DNA from 2 places in the Streptomyces caeni genome. Region 2 is predicted to be linked to the other one. Evidence: riboswitches for the same ligand, from Rfam matches in the RefSeq annotation. Region 2 holds a riboswitch; the other holds the start of a gene.

Region 1 (17,314 bases), on a different contig from region 2:
CGTGTACATCGGCCAGCACAGCAATCTGCGCGGGTGCGTGGTCGGCAAGAACACCGACATCATGCGTGCGGCCAGGATCGAGGACGGCGCCGTCATAGGCGACGAGTGCCTCATCGGTGAGGAATCGATCGTTCAGGGGAACGTACGGGTCTACCCGTTCAAGACCATCGAGGCCGGCGCCTTCGTCAACACCTCGGTGATCTGGGAGTCCCGTGGGCAGGCGCATCTCTTCGGCGCGCGTGGTGTGTCCGGGATCCTGAACGTGGAGATCACGCCCGAACTGGCCGTCCGGCTGGCCGGCGCGTATGCCACCACCCTCAAGAAGGGGTCCACGGTCACCACCGCCCGCGACCACTCCCGAGGGGCACGGGCCCTCAAGCGCGCGGTCATCTCGGCCCTCCAGGCGAGTGCCATCGACGTACGCGACCTGGAGAACGTCCCGCTGCCGGTGGCCCGGCAGCAGACGGCGCGGGGCAGTGCCGGCGGAATCATGATCCGGACATCGCCCGGCGTGCCGGACTCCGTGGACATCATGTTCTTCGACGGGCAGGGCGCCGACCTGTCGCAGGCCGGCCAGCGCAAGCTGGACCGGGTCTTCGCGCGGCAGGAGTACCGCCGGGCCTTCCCCGGTGAGATCGGGGACCTGTACTTCCCGTCCAGCGTCTTCGACTCGTACACCGGGTCGCTGCTGCGGAGCGTCGACATCACCGGGATAGCCGAGTCGGGCCTCAAGGTCGTGGTGGACGCCTCGAACGGCAGTGCGGGGCTGGTTCTGCCGAGCCTGCTGGGCAAGCTCGGCGTGGACTCGCTGACGATCAATCCCGGTCTCGACGAGGCCCGGCCGACGGAGTCCGCCGACACGCGGCGGTCCGGGCTGGTGCGGCTCGGGGAGATCGTGGCGTCGTCGAGAGCGGCGTTCGGGGTGCGATTCGACCCCGTGGGCGAGCGACTGTCCCTCGTCGACGAGAAGGGGCGGATCGTCGAGGACGACCGGGCACTGCTGGTGATGCTGGACCTGGTCGCAGCCGAGCGACGCAGCGGCCGGGTGGCACTGCCGGTGACCACCACGAGGATCGCCGAGCAGGTGGCCGCGTACCACGGGACGCAGGTCGAATGGACGACCACCTCACCCGACGACCTCACCCGGGTGGGCCGGGAGGAGTCGACCATTTTCGGCGGTGACGGGCGCGGCGGGTTCGTCGTGCCCGAGTTCAGCAGCGTCTTCGACGGCACGGCCGCCTTCGTACGGCTCATCGGGCTGGTGGCGCGGACGCAGCTCACCCTCAGCCAGATCGATGCGCGGATCCCGCGTGCGCACGTCCTCAGGCGCGATCTCGCGACCCCCTGGGCCGTCAAGGGCCTGGTGATGCGCCGGGTCGTGGAGGCGGCGGGGGAGCGCTCCGTCGACACGACCGACGGCGTGCGGGTGGTGGAGGCCGACGGGCGGTGGGTGCTGGTGCTGCCCGACCCCGCCGAGGCCGTCACCCATCTGTGGGCCGAAGGACCCGACGACGCGTCCGCGCAGGCCCTGCTCGACGAGTGGTCGTCGGTCGTGGACAGCGCCGGCCGATAAATCGCACACCACGCGCGCGTGCCGGACAAGTGCCCCCAAGGGGGCCTGTCCGGCACGTCGGTGGGGCCATTCGGAGGTAGCCCACGCGACGTGCGACGATGTGCGGCATGCCGCAGCCGCCACCCGTTCGGAGCACAGCCTCGCGCCCCCCGCGTCCGGATGCCTCCATGTCGTTGCTCACCAACGTCATGGACCACAGCCTGGATGACGGGTACGCGGAGGCCGCCGCCCGGAAGACGGCCGACGACGCCGGTGGCATGCCCAGAACGGTGCGGGCCAAGCTCGGCCTCGCGGCCGGTCTGGTGCTCGCCGCGGTCGTGGTGACCGTGGGCGCCGCGCAGGCGCGCATAGCGGCACCGACGGTCGCCAAGGAACGCCAGGAGCTCATCGACCGGATCCAGCGGGAGACCGCGGCTGCGGACAAGCTCGAAGGCACGGTCGACAAGCTGCGCGACGACGTGAGCGCACAGCAGCGCGAGGCCCTGAAGATGCACGGGGGCAGCGGCCGAGCGGATCTGGTGGGGCTCCTGTCCGGCGCCGTCGCGGTGCACGGCCCGGGCGTGAAGCTGGTCGTGAACGACGCCAAGGAGGCCAGCACGGGGGGCGACGGCAACCCGCGTGAGACCTCCGGCTTCTCCGACACCGGACGTGTCCGCGACCGTGACATGCAGCGCGTCGTCAACGGCCTGTGGGAGTCGGGCGCCGAGGCGATCGCGATCAACGGGCAGCGGCTGACCTCGCTGTCGGCGATCAGGGCCGCGGGTGACGCGATACTGGTCGACAACAGGCCGCTGGTGCCGCCGTACACGGTGCTCGCGGTGGGGGACGGGCGGCGGCTCAGCACCAGGTTCCAGAACAGCGCCGACGGGCTGTACCTGCATGCGCTTCAGGAGAACTACGGGATCCGGACCGGCATCTCCGCCGAGAGCGACATCCGGCTGCCCGCCGCACCGAGTGTGACCGTACGTACAGCACAACCGAGCACAGAGAAGGGCACATCGTGATCGCCGTACTGGGCCTCGTCGTCGGAGTCGTGGTCGGCCTGTTGGTCCGGCCCGAGGTTCCGGCGGTCGTCGAGCCTTACCTCCCGATCGCCGTCGTCGCGGCGCTCGACGCCGTGTTCGGGGGCCTGCGGGCCATGCTCGACGGCATCTTCGACGACAAGGTCTTCGTGGTGTCGTTCCTGTCGAACGTGGTGGTCGCGGCGCTGATCGTGTTCCTCGGCGACAAGTTGGGCGTCGGCGCGCAGCTGTCCACTGGCGTGGTGGTCGTCCTCGGCATCCGCATCTTCTCCAACGCGGCGGCGATCCGCCGGCACGTGTTCCGGGCGTGAGCGCGATGAGCAACGAGGACCACAGGCCCGAGCCGCCGCGGGCCCCCGAGCACCGGCTGCGCAGGGAGTTGCCGCAGGAGGTCCCCGTGCCGGCGACCGGGACCGCACGGGCGCCGGACGAGGAGCAGGAGCCCGGGTCGGCGCTGAGCGGCCGCGGGCGTCTGGTGAAGGCCCTGTGGCCGCCGCGCGTCACGCGAGCCCAACTCATCGTCGCCCTCCTGCTCTTCGGCCTCGGCTTCGGACTGGCCGTCCAGGTCGCCTCCAACAGCGACGGCGGCAGCGCCCTGCGCGGCGCGCGCCAGGAGGATCTTGTGCGCATCCTCGATGAACTCGACGACCGTACGCAGCGTCTTCAGGACGAGAAGCAGGGTCTCGAACATCAGCGGTCCGAGCTGGAGAACAGCTCGGACCGGGCCGAGGAGGCCCGCAAGCAGACCGCCGAGAAGGAGAGGCAACTGGGCATCCTCGCGGGCACCGTGGCCGCGCAGGGGCCCGGTATCACGATGACGATCGAGGACACGAAGGGAACGGTCCAGGCGGACATGCTGCTCGACGCGATCCAGGAGCTGCGCGCGGCCGGGGCAGAGGCCATCCAGGTGAACGGCGTGCGGGTCGTCGCCGACACATATCTGTCGGATTCCGGCAAAAGTGTGAGTGTCGACGGGAACAAGATCAGCCAGCCTTATCGTTTCAAGGTCATCGGCAAACCGCAGGACCTCGAGCCGGCGCTGAACATCCCCGGAGGTGTGGTGCAGACTCTGGAGAAGGAGCAGGCCACGGTCACCGTGGAACGTTCCACGAAGATCGTCGTGGATGCCTTGCGAGCGGCGAAGCAGCCTGACTACGCTCGGTCGTCCCCCCAGTGAACCGCCGGTGCATGGAGGCGGTCCGGCAAGGGCATGAGGTTGCGGGGGGTCGGCGCACCGAATGGGTGGTGCGTGGTGGAAACTGTCTGGTGGATACGGACGTTGTGAAGATGTCCGGGTCGGCCGGTGTATGCAGTCAGGGTTCGTCCTGCCCCACGGGCGGGTCTGTTTCGGTCAAGGGGAATCGCCCGTGAAGTTGTTTGCGAAGTTGTTCGGCAAGAGCGCGCGAGAGGGCGGCGACAACGCGACTGCCCACCATCGCGCACAGCCGGGAGAGTCCGAGGGCCAGCGCCCGCTGTTCCGGGATCAGGTGGCTGGGCCGGGTGGTGACATGTCCGGAGGTCAGGGCGCGTCGTCGGTTGACCCCGCCGCTTCCGGCCGCATAGGTTTCGGGGACATGTCGGCCCTGGTGTGTTCAAGGTGCGGTCACCGCAATGCGGAGAACAGCCGCTTCTGCTCCAACTGCGGTGCGCCGCTTCGGGCCGGAGTGGTTCCGGAGCGTGCGTCGGAGACGACCTCCACGATCTCCATCTCGGGTCTGGAGGCGTACGACGCGGAGGCCACCGGCCAGACGCCGATGCCGACGCTGTCCCCCGAGGCGCAGGCGGCCGTCGACGCGCTGCCGCTGGGCTCGGCGCTGCTGGTGGTGCGCCGAGGCCCCAACTCGGGCAGCCGCTTCCTGCTGGACGCCGAACTCACCACGGCGGGCCGTCATCCGCAGAGCGACATCTTCCTGGACGACGTGACGGTCTCCCGCCGGCACGTGGAGTTCCGCCGCAGCCCGGACGGCACGTTCACGGTGGCCGACGTCGGCAGCCTGAACGGCACGTACGTGAACCGGGAGCGGATCGACCAGGTGGCGCTCTCCAACGGTGACGAGGTGCAGATCGGCAAGTACAGGCTGGTCTTCTACGCAAGTCAGCGGGGCATCTGACCCTCCCCCGGACTCCGTCCGGGGGGACCCCAGGGAAGGTCCATGCTTCAAACACCGAGCGGCGGTGCCGACAGTGGCACCGCCGCCGCGGACGGCGGCCTGATGAGCATCGGCACGGTGCTGAACGTGCTGCACGAGGAGTTCCCCGAAGTCACCGTCTCCAAGATCCGCTTCCTGGAGTCGGAGGGGCTCATCGAGCCGCAGCGGACCCCGTCGGGGTACCGCAAGTTCAGCGAACGGGACGTCGAACGGCTCGGTCAGGTACTGAGGATGCAGCGGGACCACTATCTGCCGCTGAAGGTCATCCGCGAGTACCTGGACGCCCTGGAGCGCGGCGAGGAGGTGCGGCTGCCGTCCCTGGGCCGGCAGCGCGACGCGGGTGACGGAGAGCTGCTCGGGGACCTGCTGGGCGATGCCGACACCGCGACAGGCGCGCGGATCGGCCGGGAGGAGCTGCTGACAGCCGCCGGGATCCGTGCGGAGCAGCTCGCGGAGTGGGAGTCGTACGGGCTCGTCGCACCGCTGCCGGACGGGACGTACGAGGCGGAGGCGGCCACGGTGGCCACTCTGGTGGCGGAACTGGGCCGGCATGGGATCGAGCCGCGCCATCTGCGGATGATGAAGGCCGCCGCGGAGCGCGAGGCGGGCCTGGTGGACCAGGTGGTGGCCCCGCTGCGACGCCACCGCAATCCACAGACCAGGGCGCACGCCGAGGCACGCGCGAAGGAACTGGCCGGGCTCGCGGTGAAGCTGCATGCCGCGCTGGTGCAGTCCGCCCTGGGCGCCCGCCTGCCCTGAGCCCTGACGTTCGCCGTCGGCGGATCGGGGGCCCGATCTGTGCCCGACTACCCAAACGTCCCGGGCACGGCCTAGGGTTGCTGTGTGAACGAGCTCGATGTCGTAGGTGTCCGGGTCGAGATGCCCTCCAACCAACCGATCGTGCTCCTGCGTGAAGTGGGAGGCGACCGTTACCTCCCCATCTGGATCGGCCCCGGGGAGGCGACGGCGATCGCCTTCGCCCAGCAGGGCATGGCGCCCGCGCGACCGCTGACCCACGACCTGTTCAAGGACGTGCTGGAGGCCGTCGGCCAGGAGCTCACGGAAGTGCGCATCACGGACCTGCGTGAAGGCGTCTTCTACGCGGAGCTGGTCTTCGCCAGCGGTGTCGAGGTGAGCGCCCGGCCGTCCGACGCCATAGCGCTGGCGCTGCGCACCGGAACGCCGATCTACGGCAGCGACGGGGTGCTCGACGACGCCGGTATCGCGATCCCGGACGAGCAGGAGGACGAGGTCGAGAAGTTCCGCGAGTTTCTCGACCAGATCTCACCGGAGGACTTCGGTACGAGCAGCCAGTGACCGCCTCCCTGCAGGCCCGGCCGACGCGGTGCGGTGACCGGGGCCGGCCGGGGGCTGCGTGCGTACACGGGGCTCTTCGCGCACGGGCCGCACCCGGCCGGGCGCGGAGGCCGTGGGAGAACACCCGGCGGCACGCGGAGCGGGCCGCTCCACGGGGTGGGGGCATGGATCGAAGACCAGTGCGATGTCCGGCGATCCTTCGCTCGGGCATTCGGCTAGCCTTTCCCCACGGGAGGGCACGGGAAACCACTCCTAGGGTGATTATCACTCGGCGTGCCGAGTGTGGCGATCGTTGACGCACCCCTGGTGACTGCCTACCGTCGAGAAGGCAAGTCAAGGACGGAGGTCGGCGTGAGAAGCAGCGGCGGCGGTACGGCTGGGGGTGCCCCCGGACGCAGTCCGGGAGGGAGCGGTCCGTATCCTTCCCCAAGCTCTCGGCTCCGTTCCAGCGGGGGGTACGCCCACCCCGGCGGTCCCGTGGGCTCCGCCGCCCAGCGGCCGGCGCCCGTGCCGGGCGGTGCTGGGGCGGCTTCCGAGGACATCGGCTACCGCGGTCCCACGGCGTGCGCCGCGGCGGGCATCACCTACCGGCAACTGGACTACTGGGCTCGAACGGGTCTCGTCGAGCCGAGTGTGCGCCCCGCCTACGGATCGGGGACGCAGCGGCTGTACAGCTTCCGGGACGTCGTGGTCCTCAAGATCGTCAAACGCTTCCTCGACACCGGGGTGTCGCTGCAGAACATCCGCGCCGCCGTCCAGCACCTCAGGGAGCGCGGTTTCCGCGACCTGGAGCGGATGACGATGATGAGCGACGGCGCGACGGTGTACGAGTGCACGTCGCCGGACGAGGTGCACTCGCTGCTGCAGGGCGGACAGGGCATCTTCGGCATCGCCGTGGGCGTCGTGTGGCAGGACGTCGAGAACGCGCTGTCACAGCTGCACGGAGAGCGCGTCGACACCGGTGAGACCATCGTCGGCCCCAATCCGGCGGACGAGCTGGCACGGCGCCGCAATCGGGCCGTCTGAGGCGCCGCCTGCCATACCGCGCTGTCAGTGGTGTAGGGCAGCATCGGAGATGTGAGAACCGCGCCCACGATCCTGCATCTCGACATGGATGCCTTCTACGCCTCGGCGGAGCAGGCGGCCAAGCCGAGCCTGCGCGGGAAGGCCGTCGTCGTGGGCGGGCTCGGACCGAGGGGCGTGGTGGCCACGGCCTCGTACGAGGCCCGGGCCTTCGGGGTCCACTCGGCGATGCCCATGGCCCAGGCGCGTCGGCTCGCGCCGCACGCCGCCTGTCTGGTGCCGCGCTTCGGGCTCTACCGCGAGATCAGCGAGCAGGTCATGGGCCTGCTGCGGGCTCTGTCGCCGCTGGTGGAGCCGCTCAGCCTGGACGAGGCGTTCGTGGACCTGGAGGCGGGGGGAGCGGCCTGGGACGAGGAGTCGGCACGGCTGGCCGGGGTGAAGCTGCGCGCGGACATCCGTGCCGTGACCGGGCTGACGGGCTCGGTGGGTCTCGCCGCCTCCAAGATGCTCGCGAAGATCGCCTCCGAGCGGGCCAAGCCGGACGGACTGGTGCTGATACGGCCGGGCACCGAGCGTGCGCTGCTGGGCCCCCTGTCCGTGCGGACGCTGCCGGGCGTCGGCCCCGCCACCGGGGACCACCTGAGACGGGCCGGGATCACCACCGTCGACGAGATCGCCGAGGCGGGCGAGGACGAGCTGGTGCGGCTGCTGGGCAAGGCCCACGGCCACGCGCTGTACGCCATGGCGCTGGCGCGGGACGAGCGGCCCGTGGTGGCCGAGCGGGAGACCAAGTCGGTGTCCGTCGAGGACACGTACGACGTGGACATCCACGACCGGATCCGGGTCGGCCTGGAGGTGCAGCGGCTCGCGGACAGGTGTGTGCGGCGGCTGCGGGAGGCCGGGTTGTCGGGGCGGACCATCGTGCTGAAGGTGCGGCGGTACGACTTCTCGACCCTGACCCGTTCGGAGACCCTGCGCGGGCCCACGGACGATCCCGCAGTGGTGCGGGAGGCCGCGGCGCGGCTGCTGGACTCCGTGGACACCACGGGGGGCGTACGGCTCCTCGGCGTGGGCGTCAGCGGGCTGGCCGACTACACGCAGGAGGACCTGTTCGCCCAGGCGCATCTCTCCGCAGGGGAGGCCGCGGCGGAGGAGCCCCTGGGGCCGGAGGGCGCGGACGGGCCCGCCGAGGAGCAGACCGCGTGGCCGGCCGAGCACGTCTGGCGCCCGGGACTCGACGTCCGGCACGCCGAGTACGGGCCCGGCTGGGTGCAGGGCAGCGGTCTGGGCCGGGTGACCGTCCGGTTCGAGACTCCCGGCTCGGAGCCGGGACGCGTGCGCACCTTCCGCACCGGCGACCCCGCGCTGGAGCCGGCGGATCCCCTGCCCCTGGTGCCGAGACCGCCCGGGGACCCGCCGGGGACGCGGCGAAGACCCGAGGGCGCCGAGCCGGGTGCCGCGCAGAACGCGGCCGGGGTCCGGTCGCAGAACGCGGCCCGGGCTCGGTGACGGGCAGGGCTCACGTCTCCTCCGATCCTGCGAGATGCCCGAACTCGCGGTCCGCCGGCGTGGGCGGTGCGGCCACGTCCAGGCCGTAGTGGTGGTAGAGCTGCAGCTCCTGCTCGGGGGAGAGGTGGCGTCCGACGCCGAAGTCCGGGGCGTCCTTGATCAGGGCCCGGTCGAAGGGAACCCGCAGTGTGCCCTCCACCAGTTCGCTGGGCTCCAGCGGGACGAACGCGTCCCTGCCGAACAGGCCCGTTCGTATGGCCGCCCACTCCGGTACACCGGTCGCGTCGTCGAGGTACACCTCGTCGACCGTGCCGATCTTGGCTCCGTTGCGGTCGAACGCCTTGCGGCCGATCAGATTCCGCGGATCGATGTCGGTCTGCACGGTCCCTCCAATTGGTCGCAATGCGGACTATGCACTACAAAAGAGCACATTCCGCTACATGGCCACTCGAAGGTTCCCTCGATGTCCCCGCTGGTACGCTGGCAAGCGGCTGCTGAACCCGTGCGGGAGAGTCCTCCGGAGCGATCCGGAGGCGCCGAAGGAGCAAATCCTCCCCGGAATCTCTCAGGCCCACGTACCGCACGGACGAGGTCACTCTGGAAAGCAGGGCAGGTGCCGACGGCTCCCGCTCTCACCGACGGTGAAAGCCGGAGCGCCTTGCGGCGGACCGGTGAAGCTCTCAGGTCGAGATGACAGAGGGGGAGGCCGTCGGGGCACCTTTGCCGTGGTGCCCTTCACAGGTCGCGTCAGACCAGGAGGCCTCCGCAATGACCGCCCACCGCATTCCGCTCGCCGAGCTCGAACAGGGGACGCCCTTCGAGCAGCGCCACATCGGGCCCGACCAGGAGGCGCGGGCCAAGATGCTCGCGCAGGTCGGCTACGGCTCGCTCGACGACCTCACGGACGCCGCCGTCCCGGATGTGATCAAGAACGCCGACGGCCTGGAGCTGCCGGGCGCGCGCACCGAGGCCGAGGTGCTGGCCGAGCTGCGCTCCCTCGCCGACCGCAACCAGGTCCTCGACTCCATGATCGGCCTGGGCTACTACGGGACCTTCACCCCGCCGGTGATCCTGCGGAACGTGCTGGAGAACCCCGCGTGGTACACCGCGTACACGCCGTATCAGCCGGAGATCTCGCAGGGCCGGCTCGAGGCCCTGCTCAACTTCCAGACCATGGTCGCCGACCTCACCGGCCTGCCGACAGCCGGTGCCTCCCTGCTCGACGAGGGGACGGCCGCCGCCGAGGCGATGGCGCTGTCCCGGCGCATGGGCAAGAACAAGAACGGCCTCTTCCTGGTCGACGCGGACGTGCTGCCGCAGACCGTCGCCGTGATCCGGACCCGTGCAGAGCCGACCGGCGTGGAGGTCGTGGTCGCCGACCTGGGCGACGGCATTCCGGCCGAGGTCGCCGAGCGGGAGATCAACGGCGTACTGATCCAGTACCCGGGCGCCTCCGGTGCCGTCCGCGACATCAGGCCCGTCGTCGCGCAGGCCCACGAGCGCGGCGCGCTCGTCACCGTGGCGGCCGACCTGCTCGCGCTGACGCTGCTGACCCCGCCTGGTGAGCTGGGCGCCGACATCGCCGTCGGGACGACGCAGCGCTTCGGCGTGCCCATGGGCTTCGGCGGGCCGCACGCGGGTTATATGGCGGTGCACGAGCGGTTCGCGCGCAGCCTGCCGGGCCGGCTCGTGGGCGTCTCCGTGGACGTGGACGGGCACAAGGCGTACCGGCTGGCACTGCAGACCCGGGAACAGCACATCCGCCGCGAGAAGGCCACCAGCAACATCTGCACCGCGCAGGTGCTGCTCGCCGTGATGGCCGGGATGTACGCCGTCTACCACGGGCCCGAGGGCCTGCGCACCATCGCGCGGCGCACCCACCGCTACGCCGCGATCCTCGCGGCGGGTCTGGCGGCGGGCGGGGCCGAGATCGTCCACGGCGCCTACTTCGACACGCTCACCGTGCGGGTGCCGGGCCGCGCCGACGCGGTCGTCGCCACCGCGCGCGAGAGCGGGATCAACCTGCGCCTCGTCGACTCCGACCACGTCTCGATCGCCTGCGACGAGACGACCACGCGGGCCCAGCTGGGCGCCGTGTGGACCGCCTTCGGTGTCGAGGCGGACGTCGAGGCGCTGGACGCGGGCACCGAGGACGCCCTCCCGCAGGCGCTGCTGCGCACCGACGACTACCTCACCCACCCGGTCTTCCACCAGCACCGCTCCGAGACCGCGATGCTGCGCTACCTGCGCCGGCTGGCCGACCGCGACTACGCGCTCGACCGCGGCATGATCCCGCTGGGCTCCTGCACCATGAAGCTCAACGCGACCACGGAGATGGAACCGGTCACCTGGCCCGAGTTCGGGCAGTTGCACCCCTTCGCGCCTGCCGAGCAGGCGCAGGGCTACCTCACGCTCATCCGCGAGCTGGAGGAGCGCCTGGCCGAGGTCACCGGCTACGACAAGGTCTCCCTGCAGCCGAATGCCGGCTCGCAGGGCGAGCTGGCCGGCCTGCTCGCCGTCCGTGGCTACCACCGTGCGCGCGGCGACCAGCAGCGCACCGTCTGCCTCATCCCGTCCTCGGCGCACGGCACCAACGCCGCGAGCGCCGCCATGGCCGGGATGAAGGTCGTCGTGGTGAAGACCGCGGAGGACGGTGAGATCGACGTCGAGGACCTGCGGGCCAAGATCGAGCGGTACCGCGACGAGCTTGCCGTTCTGATGATCACGTACCCCTCCACGCACGGTGTGTTCGAGGAGCACGTCGCCGACATCTGCGCGGCCGTGCACGAGGCCGGCGGCCAGGTGTACGTCGACGGCGCCAACCTCAACGCGCTGGTCGGCCTCGCCAAGCCGGGCCACTTCGGCGGGGACGTCTCGCACCTCAACCTGCACAAGACGTTCTGCATTCCGCACGGCGGCGGCGGCCCGGGCGTCGGCCCGGTCGGCGTGCGCGCCCACCTGGCGCCGTATCTGCCGAACCACCCGCTGCAGCCCGCGGCCGGTCCGGAGACGGGCGTCGGCCCGATCTCGGCGGCCCCGTGGGGCTCCGCGGGCATCCTGCCGATCTCGTGGGCGTACGTCCGGCTCATGGGCGGTGAAGGCCTCAAGCACGCCACGCAGGTGGCCGTGCTGTCCGCCAACTACGTCGCCAAGCGACTGGAGCCGCACTACCCGGTCCTCTACACCGGCCCGGGCGGCCTGGTCGCGCACGAGTGCATCATCGACCTGCGTCCGCTGACCAAGGCGACCGGTGTGACCGTCGACGACATCGCCAAGCGGCTGATCGACTACGGCTTCCACGCACCGACGATGTCGTTCCCGGTGGCCGGCACACTGATGATCGAGCCGACCGAGTCCGAGGACCTCGCGGAGCTCGACCGGTTCTGCGAGGCGATGATCGCCATTCGTGCGGAGATCGAGAAGGTCGGTTCCGGTGAGTGGCCCGCCGACGACAACCCGCTGCGGAACGCCCCGCACACCGCCGCCGCCCTCGGCGGGAAGTGGGAGCACCCGTACGGCCGGGAGGAGGCCGTCTTCCCGGCCGGCGCCGCGGCCGCCGACAAGTACTGGCCGCCGGTGCGCCGCATCGACCAGGCGTTCGGCGACCGCAACCTGGTCTGTTCCTGCCCGCCGCTGGACGCCTACCAGGAGTGATCGACGCCTGGCATGCGCCGGGGCCGGCCCGGAGCGTTCGTCTCCGGGCCGGCCCCTCGTATGCCGGGACAGCGGTGCCCCGTGTGTGCGGCTCAGGCGGCCGTCATCACCTGGTCGGTGCCCAGCGGGCGGTGCGGGGCGATGATCTGACCGTCGGGCAGAAGCTCACCGGTGTCCTCGAAGAGCAGAACGCCGTTGCACAGCAGGCTCCATCCCTGCTCCGGATGGTGCGCCACAAGGCGGGCGGACTCCCGGTCGGCGGATTCGGCGGTCGGGCACGGTGGCTGGTGCTGGCACATGGTGGTGGGGATCTTTCGCTCTGTTGTGAATTCTGAGATGGCTGTCGTGTCTGTCCCGCGGCTCGTCGCGTCGTTCATGCCGCCCCCCGTTGGCGATACGTCGGTCTGGAACCCAGTGTTGCCCCACGGGCGTCAATCCGCAGGGGTTTCGCAGCACCGCTCCTCACAGGTTCATGACGCACCACCCATGAGGACGGTTCATTCCAACTCCACTGTCCTTTCGGGTGGTTCACCGTGGCCGTAAGGGGCTAGTCCATGTGGGCCGACCAGCGGATCGTCCCTCGTACGAGCGTGGCGGGACACGGACGGGCGACCGGGCGGGAGCGTGCTTGACGGCCCGGATGAGCGTCGTGCCCCACGGCCGTCTCCGGCGGCGGGGCACGACGGGCGGCGGGACCTACGCGGGCGAGCCGAGCAGCGGCGCCGGAGTCACCCGAAGGGTGAGCACCGGGAGGAGTTCGGCGACGCGGTGCGGGCGGTGGGCGGCGATGCCGGGCGGCGCGGGCGCGAGCGGCACCAGGAGGTCGGTCGCCGCCGGGTGGCCCGCCGCACCGTCGGCGGCGCAGTCGCCGTGCAGCCACAGCGTCAGCATGTACAGCTCGGGCACGGACAGGAGCCTGGGCTGGTACGGCTGTTTCATGGCCTCTGCCTGGCTCAGGGCACGCTCGGTGGCGGCGATGTACGGGCCCTCGAAGAAGCGGGAGAACGCCCAGCCGTCGGGGGTGAGCATGGTCTCGGCGGCGGCCACGGCGCGGTTGCCGGCGCGGATGAGGAAGCGCCACCCGGCCAGCCGGGTTGCCGACGCGCCCGCAGGGGCGATCCGGTCGAGCACGTGGACGGGCAGCGGCATCTCCGGAGTGGTGGGTCCCTGAGCGGCGCGCAGGGACGGGGTGCGGGCCTCATGGACAACGGTGGGGGAACCGAGTGCCGTGAGGACGGAGCGGAGAGCGGGCGCGGGAGCCGGGGGGACATGCAGCGGCATGGTGGGTCGCCTCTCATTCGACAGGCACGGGTGCGCGGGGGCGGGCGGACGGCGCTGTCAGCTCTGGGGGGTCAGAGGGGCGGGAACTGTGCCCGGGCGATTGGAAGGCGCTGTGACGAGAGGGCTCAGGACCGCGATCGCCAACTCTCTGCCCCGTGTGCGAAGTTTATATGAAACGTGTTCACCGGGTGTTTCGGCTAGCCGTCCCGCGCGTGACGGGCAAGGGGATATCCGGTCGCTGATAAGTGCGGTTCGTCCCGATGCGGCACGAGTGCCCCGGCAGCGACCTCGGAATACTTGTCCGTAGCGGTCGGCTGGTTCTCGTCGGCGATTTTCCTCACATGGTTGCGCCCTGAAACTGCGTATGGCCGCATGCCTCGTGAATGTGCCCGGACACACCGCCTCCCAGCGTAGCGGGTGACGGCCCGGCGGGGGACGTTATCGATCGTGTTGCCGGGGCATCATCCACCGTGACCCGGGACAGCAGCGGCCGGATCGTCGGCCTGCCCATCCAAGGAGGGACACTTCGATGGGAGAGAAGGTCGTGGCAGGGCTGTTCGACCTGTCCGATCGCCAGCGCTACCGCGGCAAGCTCAGGCAGTGTCTGGCGGGACTGGAGCGCCTGCTGGAGGAGAAGCGGTTCGACCGCCCGAAGAACCTCATGGGCCTGGAGATCGAGTTGAATCTCGCCGGACCCGACGGCATGCCGAGAATGATGAATGCGCAAGTACTCGAAAAGATTGCGAGCCGGGATTTCCAAACGGAACTCGCCATGTTCAACCTGGAAGTCAACATCGCTCCGCACAGGCTGGGCGGCCGGGTATTCGACCGGCTCGCCGAGGAGCTGCGCACGTCACTCACCTATGCCGACCGGAAAGCGAACGAGGTCGACGCCGGAATCGTGATGATCGGCATTCTGCCGACGCTCGGCCGCGACGACCTCGTCTCCTCCAACCTCTCCGCCGTGGACCGCTACACCCTGCTCAACAACCAGATCGTGGCCGCGCGCGGTGAGGACTTCACGCTGGACATCGAGGGGGTGGAGCGGCTCGTGTGCACCTCGCGGTCGATCGCGCCCGAGGCCGCCTGTACCTCCGTCCAACTGCACCTGCAGGTCACCCCGGCGCGCTTCGCCGACGTGTGGAACGCGGCGCAGGCGGTCGCGGCGGCGCAGATCGCCGTCGGCGCCAACTCGCCGTTCCTGTTCGGGCGCGAGCTGTGGCGCGAGTCCCGGCCGCCGCTGTTCCAGCAGTCCACGGACACCCGGCCGCCCGAGCTGCAGGCGCAGGGTGTGCGGCCGCGCACGTGGTTCGGGGAGCGCTGGATCACCTCGGCGCAGGAGCTGTTCGAGGAGAACCTGCGTTACTTCCCCGCTCTGCTGCCGATCTGCGACGACGAGGACCCTCTGCGGGTCCTGAACGAGGGCGGCGTCCCCAAGCTTGCGGAACTCGTCCTGCACAACGGCACGGTGTACCGCTGGAACCGGCCCGTGTACGGCGTCGCCGACGGGGTTCCGCATCTGCGGGTCGAGAACCGGGTGCTGCCCGCCGGGCCCACCGTCACCGATGTGATCGCCAACGCGGCCTTCTACTACGGCGTCGTCCGCGCCCTGGCGGAGGAGGCGCGACCGGTCTGGACACGGCTGCCGTTCGAGGCGGCGGCCGCCAACTTCGACGCCGCCTGCCGCCACGGTGTCGAGGCACGCCTGCGCTGGCCGCGGCGCGGGCGCCATACCGGGACCACCGAGGTGGAGGCCGTGGACCTGGTGCGCGACGAGCTGCTGCCCCTCGCCGAGGCGGGGCTGGACGCATGGGGCGTCGAGCCCGCGGACCGTGACGTCTACCTCGGAGTGATCGACGAACGGTGCAGGCGGAGGACCAACGGGGCGAGCTGGCAGGCCGTCACCTTCCACCGGGCCCTGGAGCGGGGGATGGACCGGACCGCCGCGCTGGCCGCGACGACACGGAGGTACTGCGAGCTGATGCAGGCGGGAGAACCGGTGCACACGTGGCCGGCCGGACTGCCGGAACCCGTGCCGCTGGGATGAGCGGCCGATCGGGCGACTTGGCGTCCGCCGCCTCGGCGGCACGCGGGGCGCACGTGGCACAGGGGGCACACGCGGCGCCGAGGGCCGGTGGTGCCCGCGTCGTGACCGTAGGGCAAGCTGTGACGTGCTACGACGGTGGTGCCCCTCCCCGTTGAGTCCGTACCGTGACGAAGCCGTTTGACAGGACGAATGGGGGGAGGTACGCCCTTCGACTGGAGGCGGGAGTGCAGGTGGAGGCAGGGTCGGCGACCGGTTCTCATCCCACGGAGCAGCCGACGCGGCGGATTCTGCGGGACGAGACGCTGCTCGTGCTGGCTCTCTCGCTCGGCGCGAGCGGGGTGTCCGCGCTGATCAGCTTTGTCGGGTCGGTCACCAAGCCGGGAGGCCTCAAGGAGCAGGCGGCCACCATGAACGCCTCGGCCGCGCCCGGCCGTCCCTGGCTCGATCTGGCCTGGCAGCTCTTCGGGATCGCGTCGGCGTTGGTACCGGTCGCACTCGTCGCGCACCTGCTGCTGCGTGAGGGTGCGTCACTGCGTACGCTCGGCTTCGACCGGACTCGGCCCTGGCCGGATCTCGGGCGCGGCACCGTGGTCGCCGCGGTGATCGGATCCACGGGCATCGCGTTCTACCTCGCCGCCCGCGGTCTCGGAGCGAACCTCACGGTGGTGCCGGAGGCCCTGCCCGGCGTGTGGTGGAAGTACCCCGTCCTGGTGCTCTCGGCGGTGCAGAACGCCGTCCTGGAGGAGGTCATCGTCGTCGGCTATCTGCTGCGCCGGCTCGGCCGGTTGGGCTGGAGTCCGGGCACGGCCCTGGTGGGCAGCTCGGTGCTGCGCGGTTCGTACCACCTCTACCAGGGCATCGGCGGGTTCCTGGGCAACATGGTGATGGGCGTCGTCTTCGTGTGGCTGTACCGGCGCTGGGGGCGGGTCGGTCCCCTGGTCGTGGCCCACTCCCTGCTCGACGTCGGAGCCTTCGTGGGATACGCGCTGCTGGCGGGGAAGGTGGGGTGGCTGCCGACCGCGTGACGGATCCGGACAGGGGCGTACGACACCGCCGTACGCCCCTGCCGTCCCGTGCCGTCATGCGAGCAGGTCGCCCTCGACGACGGTGACGGCGCGGCCGGTCAGCAGGGTGCGGTCGCCGCGGAGCTCCGTGCGGACGCGGCCGGAGCGCGGGGACGCCTGCAGCCCGGTGAGTTCGAGGCGGCCGAGGCGCTCGGACCAGTAGGGGGCCAGAGCGGTGTGGGCGCTGCCGGTGACCGGGTCCTCGTCGATGCCGACGTTCGGGAAGAAGCAGCGCGAGACGAAGTCGTATCCCCGGGAGGGGTCCTCGGCGCGGGCGGTGGCGATGACGCCGCGCGCGGAGTGGCGGCGCAGCGCCCTGTGGTCGGGGGCCAGGCCCAGCACCGTCTTCTCGTCGGCGAGTTCGAGCACAAGGTCGCCGACGCCCGGTCCGGTGTCGAAGGCGGTGCGGGGCTCGGCGCCGAGGGCCTCGGCCACGCCCTCCGGGATCTCGGCACGGGTGAGCGGCGCGCTGGGGAAGTCCAGCGTGATGGAGCCGTCCTCGCGTGGCACGGCGCTCAGCACGCCGCTGAGGGTGGCGAACCGCACGGGCCCCTCGTGGGCGCCGGTGGTGCGCAGCACATGGGCGGTGGCCAGGGTGGCGTGGCCGCACAGGGCGACCTCGGTGGCGGGCGTGAACCAGCGCAGCGCCCAGTCGGCCTCGCCCCCCTCGGGCA
Region 2 (12,493 bases):
GGGCACCGCGCTCACCCACCAGTGTGCGCGGTGCCCCTGACGTATGTACGACAGAAAGCGTACGAAATCACTTCAGAACGGGGTACAGCGGATGCTTGTCGGTCAGGGCCTTCACCCGGGCCCTGAGCGACTGCGCGTCGTAGGACGGCTTCAGTGCCTCGGCGATGACGTCCGCCACCTCGGTGAAGTCCTCGGCCGAGAAGCCGCGGGTGGCCAGGGCGGGCGTACCGATCCGCAGGCCGGAGGTCACCATGGGCGGGCGCGGGTCGTTCGGGATCGCGTTCCGGTTGACCGTGATGCCGACCTCGTGGAGACGGTCCTCGGTCTGCCGGCCGTCCAGCTCGGAGTTGCGCAGGTCGACCAGGACGAGGTGCACATCGGTGCCGCCGGACAGCACGTCGACACCCACGGCCCTGACGTCGTCCCGGACCAGACGCCCGGCGAGGATCTTCGCCCCCTCCAGCGTCCGCCGCTGCCGCTCCCCGAACTCCTCCGAGGCCGCGACCTTGAACGCGACCGCCTTGGCGGCGATCACGTGCTCCAGGGGACCGCCCTGCTGACCGGGGAAGACCGCGGAGTTGATCTTCTTGGCCAGTTCGGCCGTCGAGAGGATCACACCGCCGCGCGGGCCGCCCAGCGTCTTGTGGGTCGTGGTGGTGACGACATGGGCGTGCGGCACCGGGTTCGGGTGCAGGCCCGCCGCCACCAGACCGGCGAAGTGCGCCATGTCGACCATGAGGTAGGCGCCGACCCCGTCCGCGATCCGGCGGAAGGCGGCGAAGTCCAGCCGGCGCGGATAGGCCGACCAGCCCGCCACGATCAGCCTCGGCCGGGACTCCTTGGCCAGGCGTTCCACCTCGTCCATGTCGACGACACCGTCGTCGCCGACGTGGTAGGCCACCACGTTGTAGAGCTTGCCGGAGAAGTTGATCTTCATTCCGTGGGTCAGGTGCCCGCCGTGCGCGAGGTTCAGACCCATGATCGTGTCACCGGGCTGCAGCAGCGCGAACATCGCCGCCGCGTTGGCCTGGGCGCCCGAGTGCGGCTGCACATTGGCGTGCTCCGCGCCGAAGAGCTCCTTGACCCGGTCGATGGCGATCTGCTCGACCACGTCGACGTGCTCGCAGCCGCCGTAGTAGCGGCGGCCGGGGTAGCCCTCGGCGTACTTGTTGGTGAGCACCGAGCCCTGGGCCTCCATGACCGCGACCGGGGCGAAGTTCTCCGAGGCGATCATCTCGAGGGTGGACTGCTGACGGTGCAGCTCGGCGTCGACCGCGGCGGCCACGTCGGGGTCGAGCTCGTGCAGGGGCGTGTTGAGAACGGACATGTGTGCTACGGCTCCTCAGCCGGCGGTGTGGGCGTCGTACTCGTCGGCGGAGAGCAGGTCGGCCGGCTCCTCCGTGACACGCACCTTGAACAGCCAGCCGCCCTCGAACGGGGCCGAGTTCACCAGCGACGGGTCGTTGACGACGTCCTCGTTGATCTCGGTGATCTCGCCGGTGACCGGGGCGTAGAGGTCGCTCACGGACTTGGTGGACTCCAGTTCACCGCAGGTCTCGCCCGCGGTCACGGTGTCACCGACCTCCGGGAGCTGGACGTACACGACATCGCCGAGGGCGTTGGACGCGAACTCCGTGATGCCGACCGTCGCGACGCCGTCCTCGGCGGCCGACAGCCACTCGTGCTCCTTGCTGTAACGCAGCTGCTGGGGGTTGCTCATGGCCTGGATTCTCCTGTACGCGCGGGAGGGGTGGTGAGTTGGGGACTGCTGGGGTTGCTCCTGAGCAGGGCGGACGGGCGCGGTGGCACGTCCGGCCCGCGCCCAGTGTCTACTTCCGGCGTTTGTAGAACGGCAGCGCCACGACCTCGTACGGCTCGTGGCTGCCCCGGATGTCCACCGCGACCCCGGTGGTGCCGGGCGCGGAGTGCGCCGCGTCGACGTACGCCATCGCGATCGGCCGGCCCAGGGTGGGGGAGGGGGCGCCGGAGGTGACCTCGCCGACCACCTCGCCACCGGCGACGACCGGGTACCCGGCCCGCGGGACCCGCCGGCCCTGCGCGACCAGGCCGACCAGCACGCGCGGCGGGTTCTGCGCGGCCCGCTCGGCGGCCTCGCGCAGCGCCGCGCGCCCCACGAAGTCGCCCTCCTTCTCGAACTTCACGACCCGGCCGAGCCCTGCGTCGAAAGGAGTCAGGGACGTGCTGAGTTCGTGCCCGTACAGGGGCATGCCCGCCTCCAGGCGCAGCGTGTCCCGGCAGGACAGCCCGCACGGGACGAGGCCGACGGGCGCGCCCGCCTCGGTCAGCGCCCGCCACAGCTTCTCGGCGTGCTCGGGGGCGACGAACAGTTCGAAGCCGTCCTCGCCGGTGTATCCGGTGCGCGCGATGAGGGCCGGGACGCCGGCGACCGTGCCGGGCAGGCCCGCGTAGTACCTGAGGCCGTCCAGGTCGGCATCGGACAGGGACTTCAGGATGCCGGGGGACTCGGGGCCCTGGACGGCGACGAGGGCGTAGGCGTCCCGGTCGTCGCGCACCCGGGCCTCGAAGCCGGAGGAGCGCTCCACCAGCGCGTCGAGCACCACCTGGGCGTTGGAGGCGTTGGCGACGACCATGTACTCCTGTTCCGCCAGCCGGTACACGATCAGGTCGTCGAGGATGCCGCCGTCCTCCCGGCAGATCATCGTGTAGCGGGCGCGGCCGACGCCGACGGAGGACATGCTGCCCACCAGGGCGTGGTCCAGGAACCGGTCCGCCTCGGGCCCGGTGACCGTGATCTCGCCCATGTGCGAGAGGTCGAAGAGACCCGCCTTCGTCCGGACGGCGACATGCTCCTCGCGCTCGGAGCCGTACCGCAGGGGCATGTCCCAGCCGGCGAAGTCGGTCATCGTCGCGCCGAGCGAACGATGCAGGGCATCGAGCGCGGTACGGCGCGGGGGGCTGCTGCTCATCGGTTGTGCTCCCAGGGCGATGGAGTCCCCGCGCGGGCAAAGCCGGGCGTGGGGAGGACGGGGTCGTTCCTCCCCATCTGTCATCGGAACCTGAGAGGTTCGCCATGACTCCCGCGGCGGGTCGTCACGGCTTGCACCTTGGGTGGAGCCACTGGTCGGCGGCCCGCTTTTCAGATGTGCCTCGCCCGCGCGGTACGGGGCCTGAGAGATTCAAGGGAGGGACTTGCTCCTTCGGCGCCCGGGCACATGTCGGTGCCCGGAACTCTCCCGCGCGGATTCAAGCGGCCGGTATGCAGTTGGCGCGCTCATCATCGCATGCCGCGCCTGCACGTGGCAGACCGCATCTGTAACCGGCTTGTGGCGGTACGGGCACGAAACCGCGAGACACCGTGCATTACCTTCTCTTTACGCTCGACGGGGACAGGTACGTCCCGGCCCCAAGGGAGGACGATCACGGTGAACAGGACCACGGCATACGCCACGACCTCGGGCGTCGCGGTGCACAAGCAGCCCGGAGCCACGGCCCTGGAGAACCGCGGCCCGCTGCCGACGGCCGTGGTCCGCGATCTGCGCGACCGCACGGGCCGCAGCCCGCGCGGGCTCACCTTCGGCGCGGCCGACCTCGTCGTGGTCACCGGGCTGCCCGGCAGCGGCAAGTCCACGCTCATGCGGCGCGCCGTGCGGGGCACCCGCATCGACTCCCAGGACACCCGCGACCGCTGGGACACCCGCCTGGCCGGTGTCCTGCCGTACACGGTCTACCGCCCCCTCGTCCGCCTCGCCCACTACGCGGGCCTGCGCCGAGCTCTGCGCGCGGGCACGGCGGTGGTCGTGCACGACTGCGGCACGCAGGCGTGGGTGCGCGGCTGGCTGGCCCGGGAGGCCCGCCGTCGCGGCGGCACGCTGCACCTGCTCGTGCTCGACGTCGGCGCGGACACGGCGCTGGCGGGCCAGCGCAGCCGCGGCCGCGGCGTCTCGCGCTACGCGTTCCTCAGGCACCGCCGGGCGACGCGGCGGCTGCTGCGCTCCGTCGAACGGGGCCACCTGCCGCGGGGCTGCGGCTCGGCGGTCCTGCTGGACCGGGACGCGGCCGATGCCCTGCGCCGGATCGGTTTCGCCGGCTGACCGGCCCCGGGCGCGCAGGCGTTAGCCTTTCCAGCCACAGCAGTGGTTCTGAGCAGGCGGTAGGCAGATGGACTTCCCGGCGGATCTTCCCGCGGACTTCCCCGCACAGGCGCACCCCCATCCGCACGGCGGATGGCCGGGCAACGAGTTGGAGGAGGTGCTCTCCGCCTCGCTCGGTGTCCCCTCGGCCGCCGGCCGGATCCTCGAGGTCCTCGGCCGCAGCTTCCTCTGGGTGCCGCTGCCGGACGGCGGCGGCCCGCACAGCGGCACCCTCGACCTGCCCACCCTGGACATCGAGGGCCAGGCGTACGTGCCGGTGTTCAGCTCGGAGGAGCAGTTCCGGCAGGCCGTCGGCCACCACATGTCGTACACGATCGCGCCCGCCGCCGAGTTCGCCCGCGGGCTGCCCCCGCAGGCCGGCATCGCGGTCAACCCGGGCGGCGTGGTCGGGGTGCCGTTGCCGCCCGAGGCGGTGGCCGAGCTGTGCCGGGCCGGGCGCACCCCGCTCGACGGCCCGGCGAGCGGCGGCCGCGTCCGTCTGTTCGAACCCGATTGGCAGGACGACCCGGTGGACTTCCTCGCCGCCGCGTCGGCCGAGTTCGACCAGACCGGTGTGGTGGTCACCGCGCGCCGCTGCCTGGCCGTGATCGAGACGGCCGACCCGGTCATGTTCATCGGAGTCGAACTCGCCTCCACGGAGGCCGACCCGCAGGCGCTCCCGCTGGAGGCACTCGGCCGGGCGCTCGGCAAGGTGCCGGTCGAGACACCGGTGAACATGGTGTTCCTGGACATGGCCCAGGACCCGGTGGGCGACTGGCTGCGGGAGCGGGTGCGGCCGTTCTACCAGCGCGGTCACTGAACGGCCCGCCGGCGGTGGACGGCACGCGGCCGGCGGCGGGGGCGCCGCGCCCCCAGGGCGGGGCGCGGCCCACGGCGGCGCGGCACGCGTCGCGTTGCTGTCGCAGGCGCGCCGTAACCTGGTTTCATGACCGGAGCGGGAGGCGCTCCCGGCCGGGGGCCGGGTCGGCTCCCGGACAGTGGAGAATGGCCCGGTCGGGGTGGTACGGCTGACATCCGCGTGCAACGCGCGGGAGGCATCCGTGGGGACTGCCGGGTTTGTCGTGAAGGGGCGGTAGAGGGTGAGCGCGTCGGGCACGGCCGCGGCCGGGCAGGTCGAGCACATGCTGCGCCAGGTGACGCCCGGGCGCTACGACGCCTACGAGGCGCTCCTCCACGTGCTGGCGACCCCGTCGTCCGGCCAGGTCTGGATGCTGCTGTGGCACGGCCAGGCCGGCTCGCCCGACGCCCAGTACGGGGCCATGGAGGTGGGCGGCCACGGCTACGCCCCCTGTGTCACCTCCGCTCAGGAACTGTCGGCCAGCGGCTGGAACCGCTCGTACGAGGTGGTCGACGGCCTCGACGTGGCACGCACCCTCTACCCGGACCACCACGGCCTCTGGCTGAACCCGCACGCGCCCGGCGGCGGCGTCGGCATCCCCTGGCTGGATCTGCGCCGCATCGCCACCGGTTTGGAGCGCCAGCCCGCGGGCCCCCTCAGACTGTCGGAACCGGCCATCGAGATCCCCCAGTTCTACGCCCTCCTCGCGCAGAACGCGCACCGGACGCCCGCCGTGCGCTCACTGCGCCGCGCCTGGGTGCAGCCCGCGCTGGGGGCGCCTTACCTGGCGATCGGCCTGGACGTGTACGACACCTCGCCGCCCGCCGTCGACTCGGTGCGCGCGATGATGCAGCAGTCCGTCGTCGCCGCTCCCGAAGGACTGCCGGTGTCGACCGTCGTGATGTCCGACGAGTACGACCCGGTCGCAATGTGGCTCCGCGCCCGCGCCCGCCCCTTCTACGACCGCGAGGCCCACGCGGCACCGGCCCAGGCCCCCGCGGCCGGCGGCTACGGCTATCCACCCGTCCCCGGCGCATACTGACCCGGACGGTTCCGAGCCCTCGGACGCGTCCGGCGGCGGCAGCGTCTCTCCGCGCGTAGATGAGAGCGAATGGGGTGGATTTCTCTCCGCATATCCCTTTCGTTCTCGTCCGGCCCGCGTTACCTAGTGTCCGGATAACGGAACCCTCCTGCTCGCATCACGTTTACGCATCCATTCACCGTCAAGTCTGGCAACAGATCGCAGAACCGTTGAAGACTCCCGCACCAGGGGTGTCTCGCCCCTGCGTACGACGGACTGAAGACGCCGCTACCGCGGCGAGTGCGGGCCGGCCACCGCCGGTTGAGAGGGGTCCCTGCCACATGACGGCACCATTGCACGAGCCGACCGCGGAAGCGGCCCCGAGCGCTGCCGAGGAGGCTGCGGTTGCCGGCGCCGGGGTGAAGGCCGTACAGGGGCGTTCCCTGGGCCGGATCGCCTGGGAGCGCCTCAAGCGGGACAAGCTCGCCCTCACGGGCGGCGTCGTCGTGCTCGTGCTCATCGCGCTCGCCCTGCTCGCACCGGTGATCACGAACCTGGTCGGCCAGGACCCGGACGCCTACCACGAGAACCTGATCGACCCGCTGTTCGGCACCCCCAAGGGGTCGCTCGGCGGCCTCAGCGGCGACCACCTGCTGGGCGTGGAGCCGGTCAACGGCCGCGACATCTTCGCGCGCGTCCTCTACGGCGCCCGTGTCTCGCTCCTGGTGGGCTTTCTGTCCGCCATGGTCGCCGTCGTCCTGGGCACCGTGCTGGGTATCCTGGCCGGCTTCTTCGGCGGCTGGGTCGACTCGCTCATCAGCCGCGTGATGGACGGTCTGCTGGCCTTCCCGCAACTGCTGTTCACGATCGCCCTGGTCTCCGTCATGCCGAACGACATGCTGGGCCTGACCGGGTCCAGCGTGCGCGTGTTCGTGATGATCCTGGTCATCGGCTTCTTCGGCTGGCCCTACATCGGACGCGTGGTGCGCGGCCAGACGCTCTCGATGCGCGAGCGCGAGTACGTCGAGGCCGCCCGATCGCTGGGCGCGGGGCGGTTCTACATCCTGTTCAAGGAGCTGCTGCCCAACCTCGTCGCGCCGATCATCGTCTACACGACGATGATGATCCCCACCAACATCCTCACCGAGGCGGCACTCAGCTTCCTGGGCGTGGGCGTCAAGCCGCCCACCTCCTCCTGGGGGCAGATGCTTTCGAGCGCGATCGACTACTACGAGTCGGACCCCATGTACATGGTGGTCCCGGGTGTGGCGATCTTCATCACCGTTCTTGCCTTCAACCTCTTCGGCGACGGCGTGCGGGACGCGCTGGACCCGAAGGGCTCCCGCTGACTGCCGTACCCCAAGCGTCCCGTGGCACATGCACGGGGTCTCTCATCAATCCGGAGGATCCGAGATCGTGACTACCCAACGCACCTCAGGGCGGCGTAAGCAGGCGTTGGCCGCTGCTGCCGCGGTCGCCGCGCTGCTGACCACGGCGGCGTGCGGCGGCGGCAATGACAACGGCGGCGGGTCGAAGACCGGTGCGGCCGGCTTCGACGCCGCCAACAACAAGGTCGCCCAGGCCTCCGAGGTCAAGAAGGGCGGCACGCTGAAGTTCGGTGGTGCCCAGGACGCCGACTCGTGGGACACCACGCGCGGCTACTACGGCTTCATGTGGAACTTCGCCCGCTACTACAGCCGCCAGCTCGTCACGAACCAGACGCAGCCGGGCAAGGCCGGCGCCGAGCTGACCCCTGACCTCGCCACCGGGCTCGCCAAGGTCACCGACGGCGGCAAGACCTACACGTACACCCTGCGTGACGGCGTCACGTGGGAGGACGGCAAGCCGATCACGTCCAAGGACATCAAGTACGGCATCGAGCGCGTCTGGGCGCAGGACGTGCTGTCCGGCGGCCCGGTGTACCTGAAGGACGTCCTCGACCCCAAGGGCGAGTACCAGGGCCCCTACAAGGACACCAGCAAGGACAAGCTGGGCCTGAAGGCCATCGACACGCCGGACGACAAGACCATCGTCTTCCACCTCCCGCAGGCCAACTCGGACTTCGAGGAGATGCTGGCCCTGGTCTCGGCCTCCCCGGTCCGCCAGGACATGGACACCAAGTCCAAGTACGGTCTGCACCCCTTCTCCTCCGGTCCGTACAAGTTCCAGTCCTACAGCCCGGGCAAGAACCTGACGCTGGTCCGCAACACCGAGTGGAAGCAGTCCTCGGACCCGATCCGCAAGGCGTACCCGGACAAGATCACCGTCCAGTTCTTCTCGGACGCCAACCAGCTGGACCAGCGCCTGCTCAACGGTGACCTGGACCTGGACGTCAACCAGACCGGCATGTCGCCGCAGGGCCGCACCACCGCCCTGAAGGAGCACAAGGCCAACCTGGACAACCCGGTCTCCGGTTACATCCGCTACGCGGTCTTCCCGCAGAGCGTGAAGCCGTTCGACAACGAGCACTGCCGCAAGGCCGTGATCTACGGCGCCGACCACGTGTCGCTGCAGACCGCCCGCGGCGGCCCGGTCGCCGGTGGTGACATCGGCACCAACATGCTGCCCCCGTCCGTCGCGGGTGCCGAGGGCCAGAAGTACGACCCGTACGAGCTCGCCGGCGCCAACAAGAACGGCAACGTCGCCAAGGCCAAGGAAGAGCTGAAGGCCTGCGGCAAGCCCAGCGGCTTCACGACCACCATCGCGGTCCGCAACAACAAGCCGGTCGAGGTGGCCACCGCCCAGTCCATGCAGGCGTCGCTGAAGAAGGTCGGCATCACCGCGCAGATCGACCAGTACGACGGCTCGCAGACCACCGGCATCATCGGCAGCCCCGCGAACGTCGCGAAGAAGGGCTACGGCATCATCATCATGGGCTGGGGTCCGGACTTCCCGTCCGTCCAGGGCTTCGGTCTGCCGCTGTGGGACAGCAAGTACATCCTGCCGAGCGGCAACTCCAACTACGCGCTGATCAAGGACAAGGCGATCGACGGCCTGTTCGACCAGTACGTCAACACGCTGGACGACGCCGCCAAGACCAAGATCGCCACGGAGATCAACCACAAGGTCATGGAGGGTGGCTACTACCTGCCCTTCGTCTTCGAGAAGTTCATCAACTGGCGCTCGGACAACCTGGCGAACGTCTACACGACCGACGGCTACAGCGGCATGTACGACTTCGTCAACCTCGGTCTGAAGTCCCCGAAGTAAACCCGGCACACCCGCCGTACGGCACGAAAGGCAGGTGAAGGCCGGCGCAGCGTGAGCGCGGGCCATCGGACGACCTCCGATGGCCCGCGGTCCGCGGCGGGCCGTTAGCTGTGCTCGCTTACCTCATCAGGCGGCTGTTCGCCGCCGCAGTGATGCTCGTGGTCATCGTCATGGTGGTTTTCGGCATCTTCTTCCTCGTCCCCAAGTGGGCGGGCGTGGACATCGCCTCGAGCTTCGTGGGCAAGCAGGCCGACCCGGCCGCCGTCGAGGCGGTGCGGCAGAAGCTCGGACTCGGCGACCCGATCTACTCCCAGGTCTGGGAGTTCTTCAAGGGCATCTTCGTCGGCCGCACCTACTCGGGCGGCGGGGACGTGACCCACTGCGCCGCCCCGTGCTTCGGCTACTCCTTCCGCAGCGAGCAGGCCGTCTGGCCGGTGCTGACCGACCGCTTCCCGGTGACCCTGGGCCTCGCGCTCGGTGCCGCCGTGCTGTGGCTGGTCTTCGGTGTCGCGGCGGGTGTGCTCTCCGCGCTCAAGCGGGGCAGCATCTGGGACCGCGGCGCGATGGTCGTCGCCCTGGCGGGTGTCTCCCTCCCCATCTACTTCACCGGTCTGCTCAGCCTGGCGATCTTCGCCTTCGGCCTGAAGTGGATCGACGCGCAGTACGTGCCCCTCGACCAGAGCTTCGGCGGCTGGTTCGGCGGCATGATCCTGCCCTGGATCACCCTCGCGTTCCTGTACGCGGCGATGTACGCCCGGATCACCCGCGCCACCATGCTGGAGATCCTCGGCGAGGACTACATCCGCACCGCGCGCGCGAAGGGCCTCAAGGAGCGGGTCGTCATCGGCAAGCACGCCATGCGCTCGACGATGACGCCCATCCTGACCATGCTCGGCATGGACCTCGGCGCCCTCATCGGCGGCGCCATCCTGACGGAGTCCACGTTCAACCTGCCCGGTCTCGGCCGGGCCGTGCTGGACGCCATCAGGAACCAGGACCTGCCCATCATCCTGGGCGTCACCCTGATCACTTCTCTCGCGGTGCTGATCGCCAACCTCGTGGTGGACGTCCTGTACGCCGTGATCGACCCCCGAGTGAGGCTCGCATGACCGAACTCAGCAAGAGCGGAGCCGCCGTGGGCGAGCCCACGAGCGGTTCGCCCAGGCCGAGCGCCTTCCTCGAAGTGCGCGACCTGAAGGTGCACTTCCCGACCGACGACGGCCTGGTCAAGTCCGTCGACGGGCTCAGCTTCCAGTTGGAGAAGGGCAAGACCCTCGGCATCGTGGGCGAGTCGGGTTCCGGCAAGTCGGTGACCTCGCTCGGCATCATGGGCCTGCACACCGCAGGCCAGTACGGCAAGCGCAAGGCGCAGATCTCCGGCGAGATCTGGCTGGACGGCACGGAGCTGCTGTCCGCCGACCCGGACCACGTGCGCAAGCTGCGCGGCCGCGAGATGGCGATGATCTTCCAGGACCCGCTGTCCGCGCTGCACCCGTACTACACGATCGGCCGGCAGATCGTGGAGGCGTACCGCATCCACCACGACGTCGACAAGAAGACCGCCCGCAAGCGGGCGATCGACATGCTCGACCGGGTGGGCATCCCCCAGCCGGACAAGCGGGTCGACAGCTACCCGCACGAGTTCTCCGGCGGTATGCGCCAGCGCGCGATGATCGCGATGGCGCTGGTCAACAACCCCGAGCTGCTCATCGCGGACGAGCCGACCACCGCGCTCGACGTGACCGTGCAGGCGCAGATCCTCGACCTGATCCGCGACCTGCAGAAGGAGTTCGGCTCCGCGGTCATCATCATCACCCACGACCTGGGCGTCGTCGCCGAACTGGCGGACGACATCCTGGTGATGTACGGCGGCCGCTGTGTCGAGCGGGGCCCGGCCGACAAGGTGTTCTACGAGCCGCGGCACCCCTACACATGGGGCCTGCTCGGCTCGATGCCGCGCCTCGACCGCGAGCAGCAGGACCGCCTGATCCCGGTCAAGGGCTCACCGCCCTCCCTCATCAACGTCCCGTCCGGCTGCGCCTTCAACCCGCGCTGCCCGTACGCCGACATCCCGAAGGACAACGTCACCCGCACGGTCCGGCCCGAGCTGGCCGAGGTCGGCAGCCGGCACTGGGCCGCCTGCCACCTGACGCAGGAGCAGCGGGAGCGTATCTGGACCGAAGAGATTGCGCCGAAGCTGTGAGCGAGAACCCCAAAGACGCGGCAGTGACGATTCCTGCTCAGAGCGGCGGTGCGACCCTCACCAAGGACGCCGCCCCCGGCGAGACCCTGCTGAAGGTCACCGGGCTCCAGAAGCACTTCCCGATCCGCAAGGGCCTGCTTCAGCGGCAGGTCGGTGCGGTGCGTGCGGTCGACGGTCTGGACTTCGAGGTCAAGGCCGGTGAGACGCTCGGCGTCGTGGGCGAGTCCGGCTGCGGCAAGTCGACGATGGGCCGGCTGATCACCCGGCTGCTCGAACCGACCGCCGGCACGATCGAGTTCGAGGGCCGGGACATCACGCACCTGGGCGTCGGCGGGATGCGACCGCTGCGCCGCGATGTGCAGATGATCTTCCAGGACCCCTACTCCTCGCTGAACCCGCGGCACACGATCGGCACGATCGTCGGCGCCCCCTTCCGGCTGCAGGGCGTCACGCCCGAGGGCGGCATCAAGAAGGAAGTACAGCGGCTGCTGTCGGTCGTGGGTCTCAACCCCGAGCACTACAACCGCTATCCGCACGAGTTCTCCGGCGGCCAGCGCCAGCGCATCGGCATCGCCCGCGCGCTCGCGCTCAACCCGAAGCTGGTCGTGGCCGACGAGCCGGTCTCCGCGCTGGACGTGTCGATCCAGGCGCAGGTGGTGAACCTGCTGGACGACCTCCAGGAGGAACTCGGCCTGACGTACGTGATCATCGCGCACGACCTCTCGGTCGTCCGGCATGTCTCGGACCGGATCGCGGTGATGTACCTCGGCAAGATCGTCGAGCTCGCCGACCGCGACTCGCTGTACCGGGCGCCGATGCACCCGTACACCAAGGCGCTGATGTCGGCGGTGCCGATCCCGGACCCGAGGCGCAAGACGGCGAAGAGCGAGCGCATCCTGCTCCAGGGCGACGTCCCCTCGCCGATCGCTCCGCCGAGCGGCTGCCGCTTCCACACCCGGTGCTGGAAGGCGACGGAGATCTGCCGGACGACCGAGCCGCAACTCCTGGAGCTGAAGCCGAGGCAGCGGGTGGCCTGCCACCACCCGGAGAACTTCGAGGACCAGGCACCGCAGGACACGGTGCTGCTG

The links. Region 2 has a riboswitch for glycine ahead of gcvT (glycine cleavage system aminomethyltransferase GcvT). Riboswitches for the same ligand answer to the same signal wherever they lie in the genome.
Region 1: linked by a shared signal. The riboswitch ahead of gcvP (aminomethyl-transferring glycine dehydrogenase) and the one ahead of gcvT (glycine cleavage system aminomethyltransferase GcvT) in region 2 are both predicted to bind glycine.

Annotation. Positions count from the first base shown of each region.
Region 1 covers NZ_JBHUDX010000051.1:1,850-19,163, forward strand. Annotated here, with positions in the region: gene ACFSL4_RS18965 (sugar phosphate nucleotidyltransferase) at 1-1,573, shown strand, start outside; gene ACFSL4_RS18970 (DUF881 domain-containing protein) at 1,672-2,577, shown strand; gene ACFSL4_RS18975 (small basic family protein) at 2,574-2,906, shown strand; gene ACFSL4_RS18980 (DUF881 domain-containing protein) at 2,912-3,772, shown strand; gene ACFSL4_RS18985 (FHA domain-containing protein) at 3,834-4,706, shown strand; gene ftsR (transcriptional regulator FtsR) at 4,749-5,504, shown strand; gene ACFSL4_RS18995 (bifunctional nuclease family protein) at 5,589-6,062, shown strand; gene ACFSL4_RS19000 (MerR family transcriptional regulator) at 6,414-7,088, shown strand; gene ACFSL4_RS19005 (DNA polymerase IV) at 7,140-8,594, shown strand; gene ACFSL4_RS19010 (PRC-barrel domain-containing protein) at 8,605-8,976, opposite strand; glycine riboswitch at 9,090-9,185, shown strand; gene gcvP (aminomethyl-transferring glycine dehydrogenase) at 9,363-12,248, shown strand; gene ACFSL4_RS19020 (DUF5999 family protein) at 12,341-12,547, opposite strand; gene ACFSL4_RS19025 (hypothetical protein) at 12,945-13,529, opposite strand; gene ACFSL4_RS19030 (glutamate-cysteine ligase family protein) at 14,059-15,576, shown strand; gene ACFSL4_RS19035 (CPBP family intramembrane glutamic endopeptidase) at 15,801-16,601, shown strand; gene ACFSL4_RS19040 (PhzF family phenazine biosynthesis protein) at 16,656-17,314, opposite strand, start outside.
Region 2 covers NZ_JBHUDX010000099.1:26,836-39,328, reverse strand. Annotated here, with positions in the region: gene glyA (serine hydroxymethyltransferase) at 68-1,327, opposite strand; gene gcvH (glycine cleavage system protein GcvH) at 1,343-1,720, opposite strand; gene gcvT (glycine cleavage system aminomethyltransferase GcvT) at 1,830-2,948, opposite strand; glycine riboswitch at 3,016-3,128, opposite strand; glycine riboswitch at 3,129-3,228, opposite strand; gene ACFSL4_RS31960 (AAA family ATPase) at 3,399-4,073, shown strand; gene ACFSL4_RS31955 (enhanced serine sensitivity protein SseB) at 4,141-4,932, shown strand; gene ACFSL4_RS31950 (enhanced serine sensitivity protein SseB C-terminal domain-containing protein) at 5,213-6,013, shown strand; gene ACFSL4_RS31945 (ABC transporter permease) at 6,334-7,341, shown strand; gene ACFSL4_RS31940 (ABC transporter substrate-binding protein) at 7,409-9,202, shown strand; gene ACFSL4_RS31935 (ABC transporter permease) at 9,313-10,311, shown strand; gene ACFSL4_RS31930 (ABC transporter ATP-binding protein) at 10,308-11,405, shown strand; partial or broken gene ACFSL4_RS31925 (ABC transporter ATP-binding protein) at 11,429-12,493, shown strand, end outside.